One region of the Paenarthrobacter ilicis genome, then DNA from elsewhere that is predicted to be linked to it. Evidence: predicted binding sites of a transcription regulator. Region 1 holds the regulator's gene; the other holds the start of a gene.
The links. The regulator Rex, encoded in region 1, represses fermentation and respiration genes when NADH is low (regulators of the CRP and FNR family bind a similar motif). The targets are predictions, from matches to a motif close to CTTGTGAANNNNTTCACAAG.

Region 1 (12,150 bases):
CAGCGGCGTACGAGCTCCAGGCGTTCAAGCTGCCCAACGCGATCCTGGCCGCCCTGGTGGCCCTGTTGCTCCAGATCGGGGTCAACTACGCCAACGATTACTCGGACGGCATCCGCGGCACGGACGAGGACCGGGTGGGACCACTGCGCCTGGTGGGTTCTGGGGCTGCACGGCCTGAGCAGGTCAAGTGGGCGGCGTTCGGCCTCTTCGGGGCTGCCATGCTGTGCGGCCTGATCCTGGTGATCATCACCCAGTCCTGGTGGCTGATCCTGGTGGGCATCGGCTGCGTACTGGCAGCGTGGGGATACACGGGCGGCAAAAACCCTTACGGTTACATGGGCCTGGGCGACGTATTCGTCTTCGTGTTCTTTGGCTTGGTGGCCACGCTGGGCACCACGTACACCCAAGCCGGCCAAGTGAGCCTGGCCGCGGTGATCGGCGCAATAGGTACCGGGCTGATTGCCTGCGCACTGCTGATGGCCAACAACGTCCGCGACATTCCCACGGATACGGCAGCCGGAAAACGCACCCTGGCAGTTCGCCTGGGTGACCGGCACGCACGGGAAAGCTATGTACTGATGCTGGCCGTCGCAATTCTGCTGGTGCTCATCCTGGCCCCCACCAAGCCTTGGATGCTCATTGTCCTGCTGCTGATCCCGGCCTGCCTGATGCCCGCCTGGCTGATGGTCAACGGCAAGAAGCGCAAGAGCCTCATTCCGGTCCTCAAGCAGACGGGCCTGATCAACCTTGGATACAGCGTCCTGTTCTCACTGGGACTGATCCTCAGCCACGGATTCTAGGACGCCGACAGCTTTTTAGACGGAGCCCGGACGTTTGTCGTTGTTCACGGCAATGTCCGGGTTTTTCTCTACCAGGCTGTCCTCGGCCGCTGCGTCTTCCACCTCACCGGCGGTGCGGATGGGCTTGGCGCGTCCGGAGAAGCGTTCCCGCATTGAAGCGGTGGCGGCATCGCGCTGCTTCTGGAAGAACAGGTAGCTGATGGCGAACGCGATCAGCCCGGCGAAGACCACCGCCAGAAACGTGCCAACCCCCAAAAAAACGAAGAGTGCGAACAACGGCGCGAACAGCACCAAACGGATGAGGGAATACTTCAAGAAAGCCACCACCCAAGTTTAGCCGCCCGGGATGGTTGCACTCTCATCACGGCCGGGCAGGGGCAACCTCTATACGCCTTCCGGCGACTAGACTTGATGCATGCCCCGCGTTATAGGTGTAGTTGTTGTCCTTGTCATCTTCGTCTATGCCCTGGTGGATGTCATCCGCACCGACGGGCGGCTCACCCGTGGGATCTCCAAACCCGCCTGGATCATTGTGATGATCATCCTCCCGCTGCTCGGGGCCATCCTGTGGTTCATCTTCGGCCGGCCTTACAACAAGCCCCAGACCGCGCCGGCCCGGCGTCAACCGGTGGCCCCGGACGATGACCCCGAGTTCCTCCGCAACCTGGAGGCCCGGCGTCGCAACCAGGCCGAAGACGAGCGCCTGAAGAAGCTCAAGGCCGAACTGGACGCCAAAGCCCGTGACGAAGGCGCGTCCAGTTCGGACGGCCAACCCACAGGCAATGACAAACACAGCGAGCCGGACTCCCATGACACGGACGAGCTGAAGTAGGCCCCCGGCGCCGGCTCAGCCGGGCCCCGGGCGCCGCACGGCTCCGTCCGGGACCAAGTCCCCTCGGGGGGATTAAAGTCCCGAGTAGGAGTGAAGCCCCTGGAACACCGTGTTGACCAACGTGAAGTTGATGATCACGCAGGCGTAGCCAACAATCGACAACCAGGCTGCGCGGGTTCCGGTCCAACCGCGGGTGGCGCGGGCGTGCAAGTAGCCTGCGTAAACAACCCAGATCACGAACGTCCAGACTTCCTTGGGATCCCAGCCCCAGAAGCGGCCCCAGGCCTTTTCGGCCCAGATGGCACCGAACATCAGCGTGAAGGTCCAGCCGATGAAGGCAATCGCATTGATGCGGTAGGACAGGTTTTCAAGGCTCAACGCGTTGGGAACCACCCGCAGGAACGCCAGGTTGTCCTTGCGGCCAAGGCCCAGGTTCTTCTGCCGGTAGGACTGCAGCAACTGCAGGACCGACATGGCAAAGGTCAATGTGAACAGCGCCGCGGAGAGCACTGCGATGGAAACGTGGATGATCAGCCAGTAGCTCTGGAGCGCAGGAACCAGGTGGCCAACGGGGGTCCAGAAGGACACTGATGCGGCCACCAGCATGATGATGACCAGGCCCAGCACAAAGGTGCCCAGGAAGCGCAGGTCGCGACGGATCAGCGTCACCAGGAAGACGGCCACAGCAACAAAAGCACCCGTGGTGAGGAACTCGTACATGTTGCCCCACGGCACGCGGCCCGCACCCAGGGCGCGGGTGATCACGCCTGCAGCGTGGATCAGGACACCCAGCACGGTCAGTGCAACGGCGATCCGGGCCGGGACGCGGCGTTCGGCAGCGTACTTCATGTCGCCCGCAGCGGTTCCGCCCTCAACGGTGAGGCTCGACGTCGGCCGCTCGGCACGGCCTGCCGGCCCACCGGCGTCGGCGCCGTTCAGGCCAGCGCTGACGCGCCCGGCAGCAACCGTTACCCGCTCCCCCGCAGTGGTGGCGGCGGCCTTGAGGTCCACGGTCTGGAACGTCTTGCTGCTCTTCGCCAGGTCCCAGGCAAAGGCAATGAACGCAACGGTGTACGTGCCGGCGGCCAGGAGCATGAACAGCTCGCTGTACTGGCCCAGGGTTTCGTTGATGACTGGCATTACTGGTCCTTCGAGGTTGAGGAAGAGACTGCTGTTGTGGGGGGTGCCGGTGGCGTGTCCGGGATGTTCCATTCCCGGGCGAAGAGTTCACGGAGGGCCGCGGCCTCGCCGGCCAGCCGGTGATCCTCACCGCGTGCTAGCAAGCCGTACTCCACCATTGTCCGGCCATCTTCGTGGGTTCCTGTGCGGACCCACACACGGCGGCGGTTGACGTACAGGGAAATCATCAAACCGGCCACGGCCAGGAGGCCGAAAATCAGGGCATACAGCTGGCCGGGGTTGTGGTGGATGTCCACACCGATGTACTTTTTCACGCCGTCGAAGGTGATGCTGCCCTTGCCGTCGGGAAGGTTGGCTGTGGCACCGGGGGTGAGGGTAAGGCCACCGGCCGCCATGGTGCGGCTGTTCAGGGGCTTGAGGTCTTTGACGTCCAGCTCAAACACGTTCTGGGGTACACCTTTGTCCAGGCCCAGGTCCCCGTAGAACGAGTTCAGGCTCAGCTGCGGGTTGATGAGTTCCGGTGCGCCGCTGTAGGAGATCTTTTCCTCGGTCACCATGGCCGTGGGAAGGAAGAAGCCAACAAATCCGAGTTGCTCCGGCTTGGCGTCCGGGACCTTGATAACCACGGAAGAGTAGTAGTTGTCACCCTGGACTTTGGCGATCACCGGGCCCTGGAAGGCAACGTTTCCGTCGCCGTCGCGGACGGTGACCATGGGCGCATAGCCGTTACCCGTGAGGTAGAGGCTGGTGCCGCCCAAGGACACGGGATCGTTGACCTTCAGGGTTTCCTTTTTGGCCGGGGCGTCCGGGGTCTCCTTGGTGGTGACTTCTGCGGTGTAGTCGATCGGCTGGCCTGCCTTGCCGGGTGACTCACGGTCGAACTTGGCCTCGAACTTGTCCAGCTGCATGGAGTACGGCTGCAGGTTGCTGCTGATGAAGTTGGTGCCCGGGGTGAATTGGTCGTAGCCCACCAGGGTGTTCACGAACGTGTCGCCTTCCACCAGGATCCGCTGGCCGCTGTAGCCGAACAGGCCGCCGATGGCCACGGACACCAGCACGCCGATCAGGGAGGTGTGGAACACCAGGTTGCCCACTTCCTTCAGGAAGCCGCGCTCGGCACCCAGGGACGGAAGGCCGCCGTCGGCGTCCCTGACCTCAACGCGGTAGCCGCGCTTCCTCAGCAGCCCGGCGGCATCATTGATGGCTTTCGACGCCGGGATCCCGGCGTCGGCGGGCACCGCCAGGGTGCCGTACTCCGGCAGGCGCGAAAGGCGCTTGGGGGTGCGCGGTGGTTGGGACTTCATCGCCTTGTAGTGGGCGATGGCGCGCGGGGTGACACAGCCGATCAGGGAGATGAACAGAAGGATGTAAATGGCAGAGAACCAGGCCGAAGAGTAGACGTCGAACATCTGCAGCGCGTCCAGGAACTGGCCGTAGGACGCGTTGTCCTTGATGTACTGCGTCACCACGGCCGGGTTGGCGGCACGCTGAGGAAAGAGGGACCCGGGAACCGCGCCCACGGCAAGCATCAACAGCAGGAACAGCGCCGTACGCATGCTGGTGAGCTGTGTCCATGCCCAGCGGAGCATACCTCTGGCGCCGAGCGCCGGCAGCGCTGCCTCGGCCTTGGCTTGCTCCAGTTTGCCTTCTGCCGGGGTGGTGTCGCCGGCAGATGGTGACTTCTTCTTGGCTTTCACGGACTCACTCATCAGATCGGCAACTTCACATCGTTTTGGAACCAGTACTGCAGCTCGGTCACCCAGGTGCCCCACACTCCGGTGGCCATGAGGATACCGAGCAAAATCAGGATGCCTCCGCCGATCCGCTGGATGGCCAGCCGATGCGTGCGGAAGAAGGACATGACTCCCATGCCACGGCGTACTGCCAGGGCGATCAGGAGGAATGGGATGCCCAGGCCCAGGCTGTATACGAACGCCAGAAGAGCTCCCTTGGCGGCCGACGATCCCCCGGAAAGGCTCAGCAACTGTACCGCGGAGTACGTGGGCCCAATGCATGGCGCCCACCCCAGACCGAAGGTGAGGCCCAGAAGGGGTGCGCCCCAGAGTCCGGCGGGAGGCTTGGCATGGATCTTCGCGTCCCGCTGGAGCCAGCCGAAACCACCCATGAACACCACTCCCATGATGATCACCAGGATGCCCAGGAGCTGCGTGATCCAGGCATTTTGCGGCCCGGTCAGCAGGGTGCCCAGCTGGCCGAACGCGCCGCCCAGGAGGACGAAAATCACCGAGAAGCCCAGGACGAACAGGCCGATGCCCGCCAGCATGCGGCCGCGCCGCTGCTTTTGGAGGTCGACGCCGGTCAGTCCAGTGACGTAGCCCAGGTACCCGGGAACCAACGGCAGCACGCAGGGGGAAAGGAAGGAGACCAGCCCGGCCAGCAATGCCACCGGCACGGCCAGCAGCAGGGATCCGTTGAGGATCGTCTCGGCGAAAGGACTGTTCACGGGACTACTCGGCCACAGCTGAGGTGATGAGGGCCTTCAAGGTGCTCTTTTCGATCTCGCCCAGAACACGGGACGCCACTTTTCCGTCCTTGTCCAACACCAAGGTGGTGGGAACGGCGCCGGGGGGAACAATGCCGGACACGGACAACAGCACCGCACCGTCCTTGTCATTGAAGCTGGGGTAGGTGATGTTGAACGTCTTGTCGAAAGCCTCTGCCGTGGGCTGCTCATCGCGAAGGTTCACGCCGAAGAACTGGACGCCCTGGTCCTTGTACTCCTGGTGCAGGGCTTCAAGCTGGGGTGCTTCAATGCGGCAGGGAGCACAGGCAGCGAACCAGAAGTTCAGCACCGTGACCTTGCCCAGCAGGTCCTCGGGCTTCACCTGGGTTCCGGTGAACAGGGTTCCCTTGAGTTCCACGGGAGCCGAGCGGTCAGCCTTGGCGAACTCCGTGACGGAGCCATCGCCGGCCACGTAGTTCTTGTTGTCCCCTGCCCTGGCCTGCTTGGCAAGCGCATCTTCCTGGGCACAGGCGGACAAGCCCATGGTGAGTCCTGCCAGGAGGACGCCGCCGGCAGTCAGCACGCCGCGGCGTGAAGGATTGATGTTGTCCATGTCCTATGCCCCCGGGGTGCTGGCAGCGCCGGGAAGAAGCACGGCAGCGGGCTCGCTGTACTCAACGCGCACAACCTTGCCGTCGCCGTCGAGCGTCAGGGAGGTGAGGGAGGTCAGTGTGCACTCGCGCTTGCGGGGATCGTGGGCAAGGCGTCGCCCCTCCGCTGTCAGGCGGGTGGACCAGATGGGCAGCTGGTGGCTCACCAGGATGGCCTCGGCGCCATCGCCACCCAACTCCAGGGCCGTAAGCCGCGCATCTTCAACGGCGGCCAGGACGCGGGCGGCCTGTGCTTTGTACGGTTCACCCCAGGACGGGCGCATGGGGTTGCGGAAGTAGAACCAGTGCTTGGGCTTCAGGAACTCACTCCTGGTGGGGTGGAGCCCCTGGAAGTGGTTCTCGGCCTCGATGATCCGGGGCTCCGTGTGGATTTCCAGGTTCAGGGCCTCGGCGGTGGGCATGGCTGTTTCCTGCGCGCGCGTCAGGGGCGATGCCACAAGGTGCACGATCTTGGCGCCATCATTGGCGCGGGCCGTGAAGTGGCCGGCCAACATGCGCGCCATCTCCCTGCCCCGTTCGGAGAGGTGGAATTCAGGCAGCCGTCCGTAGAGGACGCCGTCAGGATTATGGACCTCGCCATGGCGAAGCAGATGGACAGTTGCTTGGGGCATGTTTACCAGTTTCTCAAAGAAGCGGAGCGATCCGAAATCTTCTACCGACAGTAGAACTCAAAATTTTTCCGAAATGTTCCCTGCAGTTGGAATAAAAGATGCATATGCATGTTTATACTGGGTACGAAGCTCGGTTGATGCTTCAAGCAATGGCTTCAATCCGGCAAACACGCAAGACCTTCCACAACCCATAGGAGCAACATCATGATGACCCTTCCCGCAGACGTAACCACCGGCACCTGGACCCTGGACGCTTCGCACAGCGAAATCGGCTTCACCGTCCGCCACGCAGGAATCAGCAAGGTCCGCGGCCAGTTCAAGGACGCTGCAGCCACCCTCGAGGTTGGCGAATCCCTGGCCGACTCCAAGGTCAACGCCACCATCCAGACCGCCAGCTTTGACTCCGGCGACGTCAACCGCGACGGCCACGTCAAGGGCGAAGACTTCTTCGATGTTGAGAAGTTCCCGGAAATCACCTTCGTTTCCCGCCACGTCAAGGCCAACGGCAACAGCTTCGACCTCGTGGGCGATCTCACCATCAAGGGTGTCACCAAGGAGGTCTCCATCGAGACCGAATTCAACGGCGTAGCTGTTGACCCGTTCGGCAACACCCGTGCAGGCGTCTCCGGCGAGACCACCATCAGCCGCAAGGACTTCGGCCTCACCTGGAACGCCGTCCTCGAAGCCGGTGGCGTCTTGGTCAGCGACAAGGTTGTCATCAACCTGGAACTCGCCTTCATCGCTCCCGCAGCGGCCTGATTCCCCTCGCGGTTCAGCCCGGGCCCCTTCATGGGCCTTGGGCGGGGCCACGGCAGAACCAACGCGACGGCACCCCCGCAGCATCACGCTGCAGGGGTGCCGTTGTGCATTCTGCGGTTCCACCTGCGCAATTGTTCTTCACCTCCCCGGGACTTGGCTGCGAGTTGGCTCCGAATTTCCTAGGCATCCTTCAACCTGCGGTCTAAAGTGATGCCATGAGTACCCCAGATGAAGCACCACAGCCTCCGCAGCCCGGCTCCCAGCCTCCGCAGCCCGGCAATGTTCCTCCTGCGGGTTACCAGCCTCCGCAGGGCTACCAGCCACCCCAGGGTTACCAACCGCCGTCGCAACCCGGCCAGTATTCCCAGCCCGGTGCTGTTCCGCCCAACCCAGGCCCCGGGCAGGGACAACCTGCGCCCGGGCAACCCGGCTTCCACTTCGAAATGCCCACCGATGGTCCACGCAACTTCAACGACGTCATGCCGCAAGGTGGATTCTCGGGGATGTTCAAAACCCAGGGCCTGCCCACCGAGTTGAAGGTGTCCTACTTCATCTGGGTCATCTCAGGCCTCCTGGGACTCCTGTTCGGAGTCATTGGGTTCTTTGCCATTGTTGCCCTCTTCGCTTTCGCTCCCGGAATAGCTGCGATCCTGCTGATCATCCTGCTGCTGACCCTCGCGTTGGCGGCGGCGCAGGTGATCCTGGCCATGAAGATGAAGGAAGGCAAGGAATGGGCGCGCCTGGCGTTGACAATCGTTGCCGCTGCGTCGCTGCTCCTCACCATCTTCAGCGCAGCAAGCGCCGGCGGATCCAGCACCGGCCTGGGCAGCAACTGGTTCGGTTTCCTGGTCAGCGCCGTAGCCGTAGTGCTGATGTGGCTGCCCAACTCCCAGCTCTGGTTCAAGGCAGTCAAGGGCCAGGTCTAAAACCAAAGCCGGCAGCCGTCGTCGAGCATCACGGCAGGCCCACTGGCTGAAGGCCGCGGATGGATTCCCCGGAATCCCCGCGGCCTTCATCATGCAGGCGTACTCCTCCGTGATGATTTTTGGCGCCAGCACGCCGAAAACCTGCGTGTACTGTGCTCAGGCGCCGGGGCGTAAGGGTACGGTGTTAGCAGAACCACGCTGGGGGCAGGGTCATTTTGCTGATCCCGGCGGCCGTACCAGCAGTCGAACAAGCAAAGGAATGCCATGAGCAACCCTCCCTACCCGCCGTCGAACCCGGGCGACTCTAACCAGCCGGAGCAGTCCACCCCGCCGGCTGCACCGCAGTACGGACAGCAGTCCACTCCCCCGGCAGCGCCCCAGTACGGACAGCAGTCCACTCCCCCGGCAGCGCCCCAGTACGGACAGCAGAGCGCACCCGGCGCGCCGCAGTTCGGCCAGCAGGCTTCGCCGTACGGCCAGGCACCGGCAGCACCGCAGTACGGGCAGGGCTCCAACTGGCCCGGCCAGCCGGCAGCTCCTGTTGCCATGCCGCCCATGGTCAACTACGCCTTCTGGATGATTGTTGCTGCCGGCATTCTGTCCGCCATCAGCTCGCTGCTGCTGGCCACCACCGGTGCCGACGCCTTCATCAACGCCATGAACCAGCAGGCCGCCCAGCAGGGAACGGACTTCCCTGAGGGCAGCATGGAGGGCATGCGCGGCGTGATCGGTGTGAGTGCCGTGATTGGTGCAGTCGTTTCCCTGGGCCTCTACGCCCTGGTTGCTTTCCCGGTCCGCAAGGGCAAGAACTGGGCACGCATCCTCGGCACCGTGTTTGCTGCCATCTCCGTACTGGGCCTCACCAGCGTCTTCCAGTTCGGTTCCGGCTACGGCATCCTGCAGCTGATCGTCATCCTGCTGGGAGTTGCAGCCATTGTGATGCTGTACCTGCCGGCGTCGGCCCCGTACTTCCGGAAGCCGCAGCCGTTCGCCAACCCTTACAGCCGCTAGAAACCACCTGGCTTTCGGGCCGGGCCGCACAGCGGCCAACCACAACGGGCGCAGGTCCGGATCAGGCTAGACGGCCTGGCCCGGAGCCTGCGCCCGTTGTGCGTGGTACGCCAGAATCTGGAGCTCGGTGGCCATGTCCACCTTGCGGAGGTTAACGTGCGGAGGGACCTGCAACAGGACCGGCGCGAAGCTGAGGATGCTGCGGATCCCGGCAGCGATCACCCGGTCAGCCACGGATTGCGCCACCGTAGCGGGCAGGGCCAACACCACCATGTTGGTGTGCGTGCGTTCCAGGACACGTTCCAGTTCGGCCGAATCGCTGACCCTCAGCCAACCAACCTCGTTGCCGATCACCATGGGATCAGCATCAAAAATAGCCACGACGTCGAAACCCCGGGACTCAAAACCGCCATAGCGGGCCAGAGCTTTGCCGAGGTTACCGGCGCCCACAATGGCCACTTTCCAATCGTGGGTCAGACCCAGCGCGGCCGCGATGTGACGGCTCAGGTTCTGGACCTCGTAGCCCACACCGCGGGTTCCGTACGAACCAACGTAGGAAAGATCCTTGCGTAGGGTGGAAGAGCTCACGCCGGACGCTTCCGCCAGGGCTTCTGAAGAAACCCGTTCCACGCCTTCTGCCAAGAGGGAGTTGAGCGCGCGCAAATAGAGGGTCATCCGGGCTACAGCCGCGGGCGGTATCTGCTTGGCGGCAGGTTCGCTGTCCTCGGTGTTGGTATCCGGGGACGGTTCAAGCGCAGTCACGGTCTTCTCCATTGCGTCGCTTTGTTGTTCCACTCTATGACCCCCTGGCAGACTCAACCAAAGCGATTACTTACGGGTAACCGCACCCTCAGCCCTCCATGGCCTTCTTCAAGGTGCGGGCCAGCCGCTGCTCATCGATCTTCCAGAAATCCCGCTGGATGCCGTTCACCAGCACCACGGGGATCTCCTCTGCGTACCGCTCACGCAGTTCCGGGTCCTCGTCAATCTGCTGCTCGCGCCACGGCACACCCAGGCCCGATGAAACACGCTCGACGGCGGCACGCGCCTCTTTGCAGAGGTGGCAGTCAGCTTTGGTGAGGAGGACGACGTCGGGAATTGCCATGCCCCCACGTTATCCCTCTCTCACATCCCCACCCCACCCGCCGGTCCCTCTCTCACATCCCCACCCCCATCCACCATCCCTCTCTCACATCCCCACCCCCCATCCACCATCCCTCTCTCACATCCCGTCGGGCGCGGCGCACATCAGCGCCCAACACGCGGCCCGCCTGTCATTGACTAGACTCGAGGCATGCCCGACGAGAAGAACGCCGCTGTTGCCGCAACTGCCCAAGCGCAGAAGCACACCGGCGAAGCTGCATTCTTCGACGTCGACAACACCTTGATGAAAGGTGCCAGCCTCTTCCACGTGGCCCGGAAAATGTACGAACGCAAAGCCTTCACCTTGTCGCAGGCGGCCGGCTTCGCCTGGAAGCAGTTCAAGTTCGTCATGCGTGGCGAAAACATGGAGGATGTTCACTCCGTGCGCGATTCCGCGCTGACGCTCGCCGCAGGGATCACCGTGGCCGACATCAAGGCCTTGGGCGAAGAAGTCTACGACGAGATGATCGAGTCCAGGATCTGGCCCGGAACCAAAGCCCTCGCCGAACAGCACCTCAGAGTGGGACGCAAAGTGTGGCTGGTCACCGCCACTCCCATTGAGGTGGCCACCGTGATCTCCACCCGTCTGGGTTTGACCGGCGCGCTGGGCACGGTGGGCGAAGTTCACGACGGCATGTACACCGGAAAACTCGTGGGCGATATTTTGCATGGGCCGGCCAAGGCAATCGCTGTCCAGCTCATCGCCGATCGCGAGGGCTTGGACCTTGAACATTGCTGGGCGTACAGCGACTCAGCCAACGACATTCCCTTGCTCACACTGGTGGGGCACCCCGTGGTCATCAACCCCGACGCCAAGCTGCGCAAGCATGCCCGCGACAACAACTGGCCCGTATACGACTTCCGGTCCGGCCGGCGTGCCGCGACTCTCGGTCTGAAGGCAGCCACGGTTGGCGGCGCCGTCTACGGCCTGTGGCGCGGCTTCTCCAGATTCCGCGGACCGCGGCTCTAGCCCTCTCTCACATCCCCACCACACCCTGCGGCTCCTCTCTCACATCCCCACCCCTCCCGGCGGCTCCTCGCTCACATCCCCACCCCACCCTGCGGCTCCTCTCTCACATCCCCACCCCACCCTGCGGCTCCTCTCTCACATCCCTAGCGCCGCCGTCGAATATTCCTCGCCGAATGCCGCTTCGGGAACTACCTGTGGATAACTTCTGCGCCTCAAAGGCGATTCAAGTAACAATGCCGGTATGCAGAAGACCTCCTCCGCCGCGCCGGCTATTCCCTCCGCCCCGTTCACCCTGGCCGAGGCCATGGCTGCTGGCATCAGGCCACCTCAGCTGTGGCGGAGCAATGCCGTGGCATCTGTCAGTCGTGGCGTCTACCGAACCGAATCTTGGGATTTTGATCTCGCCGAAGCGGCAAGGTCTTTGTCATCGGCAACCCCGGGAGCCTGGATTTCGCACATTACGGCAGCGCGGCTCCACGGGCTGGTGCTTCCGCCATGGTTCTCCGACTCCGACGAACTTCACTTGAGCAAGCCGCGAAAGCTCCCATCGGTCCGGCGCAAGGGCATCGTTGGGCACACTGTTCTGGTGCACGACGGGGAAGTTGAAGTGGTTCACGGGATGCGTATCAGCACCAGATCGCGCACGTGGCTGGACTTGGCAAGTGTTCTGCCCCTGAATCATCTGACCTGCATGGCAGATCAACTCATCCGCATTCCGCGGCCGGATCTGGAGGGCAGGCGCGAACCCTTCCAAACGCCGAAAGGTCTGAGGTCCTTGGTTGACCGACACAAACGCAGGCAGGGAGTGGTCCGCGCACGGGAA
Region 2 (12,150 bases), 2.5 Mb from region 1:
GTGGACAATGGCGTAGTGGTCGTCGTACGGATAATCGTCCCCGGGCATCACCGCAGGGACTTCAGCTTGTATGGCCCAACCCGACGGAACGTCGAAGGAGATGTGCCCATCCGGGAAGGTGTAGGTGCCGATCTCCGGGTAGTTCGGTGACACGTGCGGTGTGGAAGGCTGCGACGGCGGGATGGGAGCAACGGCCTCAGACGGCGGGATGGTGGGGGTTACAGGTGCAGGGCTGGTCGGGGCAGGGCTCGCCGGCGTCGGAACCGCCGGAACATCCGCGACCGGGATGGCGGGCGGTGCGGGTTTCTCCTGGACGGGGTATTCCTGAACGGGGTTTTCCTGAACGGGGTTTTCCTGAATTTCCAGGACCGGCTGAACGGGTACCTCGGGTGCTGCCGGAGCTGGGGGCGTTTCGGATGGCGTTGCCATCGGCAGTCCGGCTCCTTCACCAACCGCAGCTTCGTCAACAACCACAGCTTCGTCAACAACCACAGAGGGCGGAGCGGCCGCAGCAGGAGCCCCGGCATCCGGAGCGGGAGGAGTGCACGCTGACAGCATCAGTGCCAAGGTCAGCGATACCAGTGCAGCGTTCCTGGCTTGTCCGGATTGGCGGTATTTCATTGTCGGGTCCTTCCCCCATGGAGTTCCGAGCGGTGGTGTCCCGCTCATACGTCTTGTTTCCGGGAGCGGGGGCGTGGTTACAGCATCTGGAAAGAAACTTTTCGGCTCGCCTGCCTCCGGTCCACAACGGAGTCAAACCCTTCGCCGGGAATACCGCCAAGAGCGTAAGTACCCTGAACCCGGCAGGGCCTCCACGGAACTTCCGGCGGGGATGCGGTAGAACTTAACCATGAGCGTACGTACACCTGACCCGTATCCCGGCTGGCTTTCCGACGAAGATCTCTTCGAGGCCCGCGCCCGTCTCCCCATGGTTTACGTGGAGGCAGTTCCGGTCAGGCTGGACCCGCTGGGTTACGTCAATGAAGTGGGCACACTCCTTCAGGGCGACGCCGACGGCAACATGGTGCGTTACCTCGTCTCAGGACGCGTCCTCTACCGCGAGACCATCCGGGCGGCGCTCCTGCGGCACATGGAAAAGGATCTGGGTCCCCTGGCTTTCCCGCAGCTGCCCATCAGCCCAGTGCCCTTCACCGTGGCCGAGTACTTCCCGGCGCCGTCACAGACAGGCTTCACCGACGATCGGCAGCACGCCGTCTCCCTGGTGTACGTCATTCCCGTGACCGGAGAATGCGAGCCCCGCCAAGACGCTTTGGAATTGACGTGGATGACTCCCCAGGAAGTCCTGGGCGAGAACGTCCAGCAGGAATTCGAAGGCGGACGCGGCAACCTGGTGCGCCAGGCCTTGGCTTTTTCAGGGGTGGTTCTCTAGCGGGTCCCGGCTTCTGCATCAGCCGATCTTTGTAGACTGGACGGCGGACCCCACGAGAACCAAAGGATTTCCGATGACTCACAGCCCAGCCACACAGCAGTACAGAGAAAAGCAGGCTGGGGACCTGCGGCCCGGGGATTTCGTGTTCCCGCCCGGGGACGGACCGGCGGTGGAAATCCGTGGGATTGCCGTTGAGGACGACGATTTTGGTGTCCCCGCTTTGCTGCTGGCGACCATGGCCGACGGCGGCACGGTGCGGATCGCGGTTGGGTCCAGCGTTCCCGTGGGCGACGTCGCTCCCAACAGCGCTGACCCCGGCAGCACCAACACAAGCGACGCTGACCCCAGCACCTCCGCGGAAGGCGATGCCGAGGCACCCGCCGGACCCGCCGTCGTCGTACCTCCGCGTCCTCAGACCCCTCCGGCGCATACCGGACCCAGTGCCGAAGAGCTCGCGCTGATCCCCGAGCCGGACGGCACGCCGGAAGCCGTGGTGAACGCTGCGGCGGCCAACCACAAGGGCAAGAACGGCGTGCAGATCCTGGCCGACAGGCTCGCCAAGGGGATCAACACCAAGTCCGGCAGTTGCTTGCGGGACCTGAGCGACCTTGCGTTTAACCTGTGCATCGTGCTCCGCGACCCGGACCATGCCTTGGCGGTCGCGGACCTGCTGAATGTGCTGCCCTTCGATGGGAACCTGGACCGTTGGGCGTCGATCGAGCGGGCTCTGGCGCTGTCAAGCTTCATTTGCCGGGAAGCCGGCCAGACCGGACGCGCGGCCGTGTACGAGAAACTGCTCCGCGCGCCCGAGTCCCAAGAAGAAGACCCGTTCAAGGCACGGATCAACGCCCGGGTGCGCCAGCGCTCACTCAACGAGCCCAACCTGTACGACAAGGAAATCTTCCGCGCGATCGACAACGGCAACCACGAGGCCGAGCGGGATTGGCGTTTCCTGCGACTCGAAGCGCTGATGTTCCTGCGCGCCCATGGTGGCTCCAAAACCATCGACGAAGACGAGCTTGCCCGCAGGATTGGCAACGAGTTGGAGTCGGTGCGCGCCTGACGCTCGCCAGTGCCCGCGCAGGCCTGTTGCGCGGGCACGAACGGCGGTAGATTCGGGGCCATGACGAACAATCTGAGCGTTGTAGTGAATGCCGACGCGCAGCAGGTTTGGAATATGCTGCGTGAACCGTCGCTGGTTGCCCAATGGCACGGCTGGGAAGCCGATGACCTCGCCGACGAAATCAAACAGATCTACTTCACCACGGACGTGGTGGAGGGCCCCGATCACACCAGCCTGACCGTCAACGGTGGTGACGTCTTTGAACTGCACCCCGTGTCAGGCGGCACCGAAGTTCGGATCACCCGGGCAGCCCTTGACCACGATTCCGAGTGGGCTGAATGGGACGAGGACATCACCCAGGGGTGGCTCACGTTCCTCCACCAGCTGCGATTCGCACTGGAGCGCCACCCGCACGGGCATCGCAGGACGCACTTCCTGTCCCTTCCCGGCAAAGATGGACCTGCCATCGAGAAGCTGGGGCTGGGAGAATTGCCGCCCGTTGGAGAGGAGTATTCGCTCACACTGTCCACGGGAGAGAAGATCTCGGGAAAAGTCTGGTTCAAAAGCAGGCACCAGGTTGGCCTCACCGTCCACAGCTACGCCGACCACGGCGACGGCCTGCTGATCGTGGCGGAGCAACTCCCGATTCCGGACAAGAGGCCCGACGGCGGGTCCATGGTGATTGCCTCCACCTACGATCTGGGGGCCCACACCCTTGCGGACATCAGGTCCTCGTGGGACAGCTGGAAGGAATCCAACTACTCCTCCTGAGCTTCCGCCACCCGGACAATCCTGGAAAGCTGGCACACTTGGTAGCGTGCCAGCTTCTGTTTCCCCCGCGTCTGCCCCTTCTTCCTATGTGCCCTCGCCCGTGCCTGCTCCACCAGGGCTGGCGGACAGGCAATCCGCCTTCTCGTTCGAGGTGGGCAAACGCCTGACCGGCACGTGTTCGCCGTCGGACGCGCAAGTGGATGCCAACGGAGGCGCGTTCCTGGGCCGGACCGGAACCATTACCACGCCGCACGGAACCATCCAGACGCCCGCATTCATCGCCGTCGGAACCAAAGCCACGGTCAAAGCCGTGCTGCCCGAGTCCATTGCGGATCTTGGCGCGCAGGCCGTGCTGGCCAACGCCTACCACCTGTACCTGCAGCCCGGGCCGGACATCCTGGACGCCGCGGGCGGGCTGGGTGCTTTCATGAACTGGCAGGGGCCCACCTTCACTGACTCCGGTGGTTTCCAGGTGATGAGCTTGGGCTCCGGGTTCAAAAAAGTGATCGACATGAAGAATGTGGACAGTTCCGGGCCGGATGACGCTGTGGCTCCGGGCAAGGAACGGTTGGCGCACATCGATGACGACGGTGTCTGGTTCAAGTCGCATCTGAATGGCGACAAGCACCGGTTCTCGCCCGAGATCTCCATGCAGGTCCAGCACCAGATCGGTGCGGACATCATGTTCGCCTTTGATGAGCTCACCACGCTGCAGAACTCGCGGGGCTACCAGGAAGAGTCGCTGGAGCGGACCCGGCTGTGGGCGCTCCGTTGCATTGAGGAGCACGCGTCCCTGACTGCGTCCCGCGTGGGCAAGCCGTACCAGGCGTTGTTCGGCGTGATTCAGGGCGCCCAGTACGAGGACCTTCGCCGCAAGGCCTGCCAGGACCTCGGCGCCATGCCCTTTGACGGGTACGGGATCGGCGGGGCGCTGGAGAAGGAAAACCTGGGCACCATTGTGCGCTGGTGCAACGAGGAACTGCCGGAGAACAAGCCCCGGCACCTGTTGGGCATCTCCGAACCGGACGATATCTTCACGGCGATCGAGAACGGTGCGGACACTTTTGACTGCGTCTCCCCCACCCGTGTAGCCAGGAACTCCGCGTTCTACACACCCTTTGGGCGATTCAACCTGTCCGGGGCGCGCTACAAGACCGATTTCGGACCTCTGCAGGATGGCTGTGACTGCTACACGTGCGTAAATTACTCGCGCGCGTACATCCACCACCTGTTCAAGGCCAAGGAAATGCTCTCGGCAACGCTGATCTCCATCCACAACGAGCGCTTCGTGGTGAAGATGGTGGACGACGCGCGCCTGGCCATCGAAGCCGGGGACTTCTTCGAGTTCAAGGCGGAGACGCTGGGCCGGTACTACTCCTAGGCTGCGGCTACCCCGTAGCTGGGCTCGCGCTTCTTGATCCAGCCCACCACAAGCACAGTGATGGGGACGAACAGGATCTCCACGGCGGTCTTGTAGAGGAAACCGACCAGAACGTAGTTGACGAACGAGCCGGCATCCGTCACGCCAATCACTGACGCCGCGATGCTGCAGAAGATCAGGGTGTCCACGAATTCGCCCACAACGGACGAGCTCACCAGGCGCGCCCACAGGGACTTCTCACCCGTGCGTTGCTTCATCTTCACCAGGATCCACGAGTTGATGGTCTGGCCCACAAGGAAGGCCAACAGCGAGGCCAGCACAATCTGCGGAACGGGGCCCAAGGCGCCTTCGATTGCTGCCTGCTTGGACGTTCCGTAGTCATCATTGAAGCCGGGCAGAGCGATGATGATCCAGTAGCAAAGGGATGCGAACACGCTCAATGCGAACGACGTGATGATCGCCTTGCGGGCAACTTTGAAGCCGTACACCTCGCTCATCACATCGCCCAGAATGTAGGCGAGGGGGAACAGGAAGAACCCGCCGTCAGTGATGATGGGGCCCAGCACCACACCCTTGGAAGCGCCGATATTGGACAGGATCAGCACCACGGCCATGACGGCCAGCATGATGCCGAAGTACGGGGAGCCAATCGAGGCGAAGCGGGGTGCAGGCTTGCTCAGCGTGCTGGAGCCGGAGGGCGAGGGCATGGGTCATCCATTTCTTAGTGGTTTGCGCAGGCGCTTTTGCGTGAGTCGCCCCGCTGTATTAGCACTGGGGTGGTGGGGCACGGGCCCGGCACCGGTTCCATTCTCCCACCCCGCGCCCCTCTCTCACATCCCACCCCCTTTCCCCCATCCCTCTCTCACATCCCACCCCCATCCCCCCATCCCTCTCTCACATCCCACCCCCACCCCCGAGGTTTTGAACGCGTTCAGAAATGTGCAAGACTCTTTCTTGAACGTGTTCAAAAGCAAAGGATGTTCCATGGCAGCCAAGAGCGAGCAGACCCGTCGTCAGATCGTAGACGTCGCACTGAAGATGTTCCGCGAGATCGGCTTTGAGCAAACCACCATGCGTGCCATCGCCCAGGAAGCAGGTGTCTCGGTGGGCAACGCCTACTACTACTTCGCGTCCAAGGACGAGCTGGTCCACGAGCTGTATGTCCAGGTCCAGGTCCAGCATGCGGTGGTCGCGGCCAAAGCACTGGAGGGCGTCCAGGATCTGGGCGGGCGGCTTAAAGCCGTGCTGCACACCGGCGTCGACGTCATGGCGCCGTACCACCAGTTCGGTTCCGATTTCATTGCGACGGCGATCAGGCCGTCGTCGCCCGTCAACCCGTTCGGCGAGGCGTCCACCGCCGCCCGCGAGGCCTCGCTCGCGATCTTTCGATCCGCCGTCGACGGCTCCTCCCCCGCCGTCGCGAAAAAGCTGCGCGCCGATCTGCCCGAATTGCTGTGGCTCGCATACATGGGTGTCACGATGTTTTGGGTCTACGACACCTCCAGCGCGCAACGCCGAACGCGCAGGCTGATCGATGGCGCCGCGCCACTCCTGGCGCGCGGTTTGTCGCTCGCAAGGATCCCCGGCGTCAGTAAGGTATTCGACGACGTCCTGGGGCTGGTCCGCGCCGTCAAGGAGGACGCATAATGCCCCGGACAGTGGTGATCGCCGGTGCTACGGGATTCATCGGCAGCTACTTCAAGCGGCGGTTTCTTGAAGAGGGGTGGCAGGTGCGTACCGTCGGGCGGGACGCTGGGGCGGACGCTCAATGGAACGACGACGGCGCCGTCACCAAAGCGCTGAACGGCGCCGAACTACTGGTGAACCTCGCCGGACGGTCCGTGAACTGCCGCTACGACGAGCGGCATCGGCGGGAAATTCTGGACTCCCGGGTTCTGACGACGCGGACGTTGGGGCGCGCCCTGGCCGCGTGCGCCGAACCGCCCAGGACGTGGATCAATTCCAGCACGGGAACCATCTACCGGCATGCTGAGGACCGCCCACAGTCCGAGCTTTCGGGCGAGTTGGGCAGCGGATTCTCCGTAGACGTAGCCCGGGCCTGGGAGGACGAGTTGGCGGCTGCTGATGCGCCTGGCACCCGCAAATTGCCGCTGCGGATTGCGATCGTCCTGGGTGCGGGTGGTGTGATGGGACCCCTGCGCAATCTGGTAAGGCTTGGCCTGGGTGGGCACATGGGCCCGGGTACGCAGAAGTTCAGTTGGATCCATGTGGAGGACTTGTTCCGAACCGTGCTTTTTATCCACGCCAGCCCTGAGTTGAGCGGACCCGTCAATGCCGCGACGCCCTATCCTGTGGACAACCGCGAGCTGATGGCCATGGTCCGTCAGAGCATGAGAGTCCCTTTCGGCATCCCTACGCCCGCTTGGCTGCTCGAGGCTGGCGCGGTCCTGATCCGGACCCAGACCGAGCTGGTGCTCAAAAGCCGGTGGGTGGAGCCCAGGAAACTGCTCGACGCCGGGTTCGCGTTTCAGCACCCATCGCTGGCCGGCGCGCTCAACCATCTGGCCAAGGCAAAGCGATGAGTTCGAGTACTACGTGGACGTTCTGGCCATACGATTACAGGGATTGCGTTGTTTTGGGCTGGAAAGGACTTCTAGTTGGCGTCCTCGTTGCCGATGTTGCATTCTTCCTTTTCTGGATGATCCCGTCCTTGGGCACAAACCCACGTCATGCCAGCTACATACTGTCCATTACGCTCGCCTCCATGATCATCGGGCTTATCCCCATAGCCGCAGTTGGCTTAGCCGTGGCGTGGCCTTTAGGTCTGGCCCGGACCAACAACCAGCGCCTCCTTCCGCCGACCTCTCACACTCAACCCTGAAGTTGCCGTGTACCAACGAAGAGGACAACTTGCCCGGGGCGAGAGGCCAATCGATATCACAGTTCCCCAGCACAGGAAAGTCAAAATTCGCCAATTCTGGCTTGTCTTCTCCCTGTAAATTGCCGGTAGGCGTCTCACCCCGGTGGAATGCCCACTTTCAAAGTGACGATTGGGGAAATCATGAAATTGAAGAGAATCATCGCAACGGCCGGTGTGACTGTGGCATTGGCAGCTGGACTCGCCAGCCCGGCACAGGCGGCGTCGTACCAATGCGGCTGGAATCAGCAGTGGTACGAAGCATCCGGGGTTTACAACCACTGCGGATCCGGGAACGTAGAGGTCCGGGTCGAGTTCTGGGATCCCTACCTGCAAGACTCGGGATTCGAGTACTACTGCGTTCCTCCTGGGCCAACGGGCATTGTCCGTATTGGGCAGTACATCTACCCAACAGTGACTTACGTGCGTAACTGCTAGGAATCGCACTCTGGCTGGGGCATCGCTGCCTCAGCCAGGGTCTCGCAATTGCGGGCGACCGGGCGGTCACGCATATTCGCCCTTCATGTTTCCGGACACTGCATAGGTAGCCCCCTTGGGACGGAATGGGCGTACGGCCGGCCAACTGGCAAAATGGAAACCATGACTTCAGCCGTTGCCCCTGCCATTGCACTCACCATCGCCGGCTCCGAGGCGACCGGTGGCGCCGGCGCGCAGGCGGACCTCAAGACCTTCCAGGAACTCGGTGTGTTCGGCATCGCGAACCTCACGTGCATCGTGTCCTTCGACCCGAAGGACAACTGGAACCACCGCTTCGTGCCGGCGGACCAGCAAGTCATTGCCGACCAATTGGAAGCCACGACGGCGGCCTATGGTGCCGCTTCAGGCGCCCCTTCGGTGTTGGACACAGTGAAGATCGGCATGCTGGGAAGCCCGGCAACCATCAGTACCGTGGAAAAGGCGCTGACTGACGGCTCGTTCAAGCACGTGGTGCTGGACCCGGTGCTGATCTGCAAGGGCCAGGAACCAGGACACGCGCTGGATACCGATCAGGCGCTGAAGGCCCAGATCCTGCCGCTGGCTACCTTCGTGACGCCGAACCACTTTGAAGCCGAATCGCTGTCCGGGCTCACCATCACGGACGAAGAATCGCTGAAGGCTGCTGCCATCCGCATCCACGAGATCAGCGGAGCAGCAGTCCTCGCCAAGGGCGGCGTGCGGCTGGAAGGCCCGGACGCCGTCGACGTCTACTACGACGGCCAGACGCTGGAAGTCCTGCGCGCGCCGAAGGTTGGCGAGGTCGCTGTATCCGGTGCCGGCTGCTCGCTGGCCGCCGCCGTGACTGCCGAGCTCGCCAAGGGAGCGTCGCCCCTGGAAGCCGCGCGGACTGCGAAGGCCTTCGTGACTGCCGGCATCAAGAACCGGGTGTCCTCCGGCGCTCCCTTTGATGCTCTGTGGCAAGGCGGCGCTCTGTCCTAGCACCTGCTGCACCTGCGAAAGCAGCCGCCCCGGAAGCACTTCCGAGGCGGCTGCTTTCTTTGTGTGGAGGCTAGCGCGAGACCTTGCCCATCAGTGAGGCGATGGGGCGGAGGAACAGGGGGCGTGCCAGGAACCATGCAGCCGCCGTGAACACGATGGATGCTGCGAAGATGCCGAAGCCCCACCAGCTGTAGTCATTGTTGGCCGCGTACATGTGGTTCAGGTTGTTCAACGCGCCGGTAGCCAGCACCAGGGTCACGTGAACTATCACGAAGGCCACGAAGTAGATCATCACCGGGAAATGGATCTTGCGGGCCAGTTCGATCGGGTAGAACTTGTTGATCGCTGCCTTCTTGGGCCATGCACCGGACATCCGGATGCCGGTGATGATGGCCAGCGGCGCGGCGATGAAAACCGTGATGAAGTACGTCAGCAGTTGGAGGCTGTTGTAGTTGTTCCAACCGTTTTCAACAGGCCAGTTCAGCGACGCGTACTGCAGGCCGGCCGAGATGGCATTGGGGAAGACGTCCCAACTTGTGGGCACAATCCTCAGCCACTGGCCCGTGGCGAACAGCAGCACAATGAAGATGATGCCGTTCAGGACCCACAATGCATCCAATGTCAGGTGGAACCAAAGGTCCAGGCTGATCTTGGAGGGTGGGTTCTTGGTTTTGATGAGGCCCTTGTTGTTCCGTGTCCAATGGGCGGCCGGGCGCGTGGTGGTGCGGACCTGCCAGCCGGAACGGATGATCAACACAATGAAGAACATATTGAGGAAGTGCTGCCACCCCAGCCAGGCGGGGAAGCCAGTAGGAGTGCCTTCAGGAATGGCCGAGTGCCCGGGGTAGTCCACCAGGAACTGCTGCACCGGCTGCAGGGTCCGGAGCCATTGCGCCACCAGCACCAGGATGAGTGCCACCACCAAAGCCCCTGCAGTGACGACGACAGGCTTGAACCACCTGTTCGACGTGATCCCGGACGACTTGCTTGAAACGGACATCAGGCCGCGTTCCTCTCTGGCTTGTTTGGCTGCGACCAGTTGGCGCTATACAGCGATTCAACCAGTTGCAGCCCGACGGTGAAAACGGCACCCGGGTTTCGGGGCGTTCGGCGTCAAAAATCGCAGCATTTGGTTACATGCTGCAATAACTATTTCTAGAACCGCTTTCCAGAATTATTTCCCTAGCCAGCAATGATCGTCAAGGATGTCTGATGGCTATGTGGACAAGCCCGGGAGTAGGATTCCAAAAACAAGCCTGCCGACACCCCGTTCAACGTTGCCGCCAGCGAGAGGAGCTTACCGATGGTCCGCAAAACGTCCGAAGTCGCCACCCATCCCGGTTCCTGGCAATGGACCCGCACCGCAGCCACCCAGCGAAAACTTCTCGACGCGGCGGCCTCGGTTTTTGTTGAACATGGCTTCACAGATGCCAGCATCTCCGACATTGTGACCCGCGCGGGGTCCAGCGTCGGCAGCCTCTACCACCACTTCGGTGGGAAGACGGAGCTCTTCCTAGCCCTCTGGGATGACTACCAAAACGAGCACGAGCGCCTGGTGGCCGCAGCAGTGGCGAAGGCCCGCAATGCGGGCGAAGTGAGCCCCTTGGCGCTGTTCAACGTGGGCAGCCGCAGCTACTTCGACTACACCTGGAAGCACAGGGGCCTGGAACGGGTCTTCATTGAAGGCGACACTCCCCCGGGCTTCGAAGTTCTGCGCAGGGAACGCGGACGCGAGTGGGTTCGGCAGAACTCCGTGCTCCTGGGCGCAAGTGACGACACGTTGGGGCGGCTCACCATCGCCGTCATCACGGACATCGTGACGGTGTCGGGGCAGGAAGTGGCTTTGAGCGCCACTAAACGGGACGCCGACGAGGTGGTGGAAGCCGCTGCGGTGCTGGTGGCCCGCCTGGTCCGCCAGGAGAGCCCGCGGGATGTGAGAGCGCAACCCGCCAAAAGCGTAGGGACGTGAGAGAGCAACCCGCAGAAAGCGTCGGGATGTGAGAGAGCAACCCGCAGAAAGCGTCGGGATGTGAGAGAGCGTCCAATCCACGGCGTCAGCGTTCGGAGTGGGCCGCCAGGAAGCTGTACACCTCGGTCTCGTCCACGCCCGGGAAGGCACCCGGGGGCATGGCGGCCAGCAGGTGCGAGTGGGCCCGCGCGGAGGGCCACGCGTTGCCGGCCCACTCGTTCGCCAAGGCAGCCGGAGGCCGTTTGCAGCAATTCGGGTCCGGGCAGTTGGACGTGGCCCGCGCCGTGGTCTCCCGGCCACGGAACCACTTCACATGCTGGTACGGCACGCCAATGCTCAGGGAAAACTCCCCGGCGGCCGAGCGTTCGGTGCGGGCAGTACACCAGTAGGTGCCCGAGGGTGTGTCCGTGTACTGGCTGTAGGCACTGAACTTGTCCGGCACATCGAACACTGCCCGGGAGGTCCAAGCCTTGCACGATGGCTGGCCCTCGATTGCCCCGGTGTGGTCCTGCGGGAAGTTCACGCCATCGTTCTCATAGGCCTTGTAGATGATGCCGGACTGGTGGGTCTTCTGGAAGTGCGTGGTGATGCCCAGGTGCTGGGTGGCCAGGTTGGTGAAGCGGTGCGCGGCCGTTTCGTAGGACACGGCAAAGGCGTCCCGGATGTCCTCCACCGCAATTTCCTTGGCCGCTTTGGCCTTCTGCAGGAATTCAAGGGTGGCGTGTTCAGGTAGAAGCAGTGCCGCGGCAAAGTAGTTGGTGGCAACCCGTTGTGCCAGGAAGTCACCATAATTGCGCGGCGTCTCATGCCCCAGAACGTAGTGCCCCAGCGCCTGGAGCAGCACGGATCGGGGATCGTGGTCCTGCCGCTGGTTCTGCGTGAGATAAATTCTGCGGTTCTTCAAGTCGGTCACCGAGCGCGTCGAGTGCGGCAAATCCCCCACGTGATGCAGGGAGAAACCCAGGTTTTCGGCGATGTCCGCGATCACGTGCTGGCTCAGCGGCCCGGTGGTGTAGCCAACGCCCTTAAGGACCTTTTGCGCCTCGGCTTCATACTCCGGGAAGTAGTTGCCGCGCTCCCGCATCATGGCACGCAGTTCGCCGTTCGCGCGGCGGGCTTCTTCCGGCGTCGCGGCCTGCTCGTTGAGTTTGCGCTCCAGCTCATGGAGCAGACCCACCTGCGATTCGAGGACTTCCAGCGGAAGCCGCGAGCTGATGCGGATTCTGGGGAGATTCAAAGATTCATACAGCGGTCCGCGCTG

Region 2: JOE60_RS03190 (queuosine precursor transporter) is a predicted target of Rex. The motif match lies at 5,557-5,576, and genes of this name have one in related genera.

The regions. Positions count from the first base shown of each region.
Region 1 is NZ_JAFBCD010000001.1:3,119,880-3,132,029, forward strand. Features, by position in the region: gene JOE60_RS14235 (1,4-dihydroxy-2-naphthoate polyprenyltransferase) at 1-800, shown strand, start outside; gene JOE60_RS14240 (DUF4229 domain-containing protein) at 816-1,127, opposite strand; gene JOE60_RS14245 (PLD nuclease N-terminal domain-containing protein) at 1,216-1,632, shown strand; gene ccsB (c-type cytochrome biogenesis protein CcsB) at 1,705-2,772, opposite strand; gene resB (cytochrome c biogenesis protein ResB) at 2,772-4,481, opposite strand; gene JOE60_RS14260 (cytochrome c biogenesis CcdA family protein) at 4,481-5,236, opposite strand; gene JOE60_RS14265 (TlpA family protein disulfide reductase) at 5,241-5,849, opposite strand; gene JOE60_RS14270 (histidine phosphatase family protein) at 5,853-6,518, opposite strand; gene JOE60_RS14275 (YceI family protein) at 6,726-7,277, shown strand; gene JOE60_RS14280 (hypothetical protein) at 7,493-8,203, shown strand; gene JOE60_RS14285 (hypothetical protein) at 8,468-9,214, shown strand; gene JOE60_RS14290 (redox-sensing transcriptional repressor Rex) at 9,281-9,988, opposite strand; gene JOE60_RS14295 (glutaredoxin family protein) at 10,065-10,319, opposite strand; gene JOE60_RS14300 (HAD family hydrolase) at 10,509-11,327, shown strand; gene JOE60_RS14305 (DUF559 domain-containing protein) at 11,569-12,150, shown strand, end outside.
Region 2 is NZ_JAFBCD010000001.1:663,523-675,672, reverse strand. Features, by position in the region: gene JOE60_RS03215 (hypothetical protein) at 1-621, opposite strand, end outside; gene JOE60_RS03210 (NUDIX hydrolase family protein) at 851-1,390, shown strand; gene JOE60_RS03205 (DUF6707 family protein) at 1,464-2,453, shown strand; gene JOE60_RS03200 (SRPBCC family protein) at 2,514-3,224, shown strand; gene tgt (tRNA guanosine(34) transglycosylase Tgt) at 3,313-4,605, shown strand; gene JOE60_RS03190 (queuosine precursor transporter) at 4,602-5,312, opposite strand; gene JOE60_RS03185 (TetR/AcrR family transcriptional regulator) at 5,590-6,252, shown strand; gene JOE60_RS03180 (TIGR01777 family oxidoreductase) at 6,249-7,148, shown strand; gene JOE60_RS03175 (DUF6355 family natural product biosynthesis protein) at 7,628-7,921, shown strand; gene JOE60_RS03170 (hydroxymethylpyrimidine/phosphomethylpyrimidine kinase) at 8,084-8,920, shown strand; gene JOE60_RS03165 (cytochrome b/b6 domain-containing protein) at 8,991-9,920, opposite strand; gene JOE60_RS03160 (TetR/AcrR family transcriptional regulator) at 10,224-10,889, shown strand; gene JOE60_RS03155 (XRE family transcriptional regulator) at 10,975-12,150, opposite strand, start outside.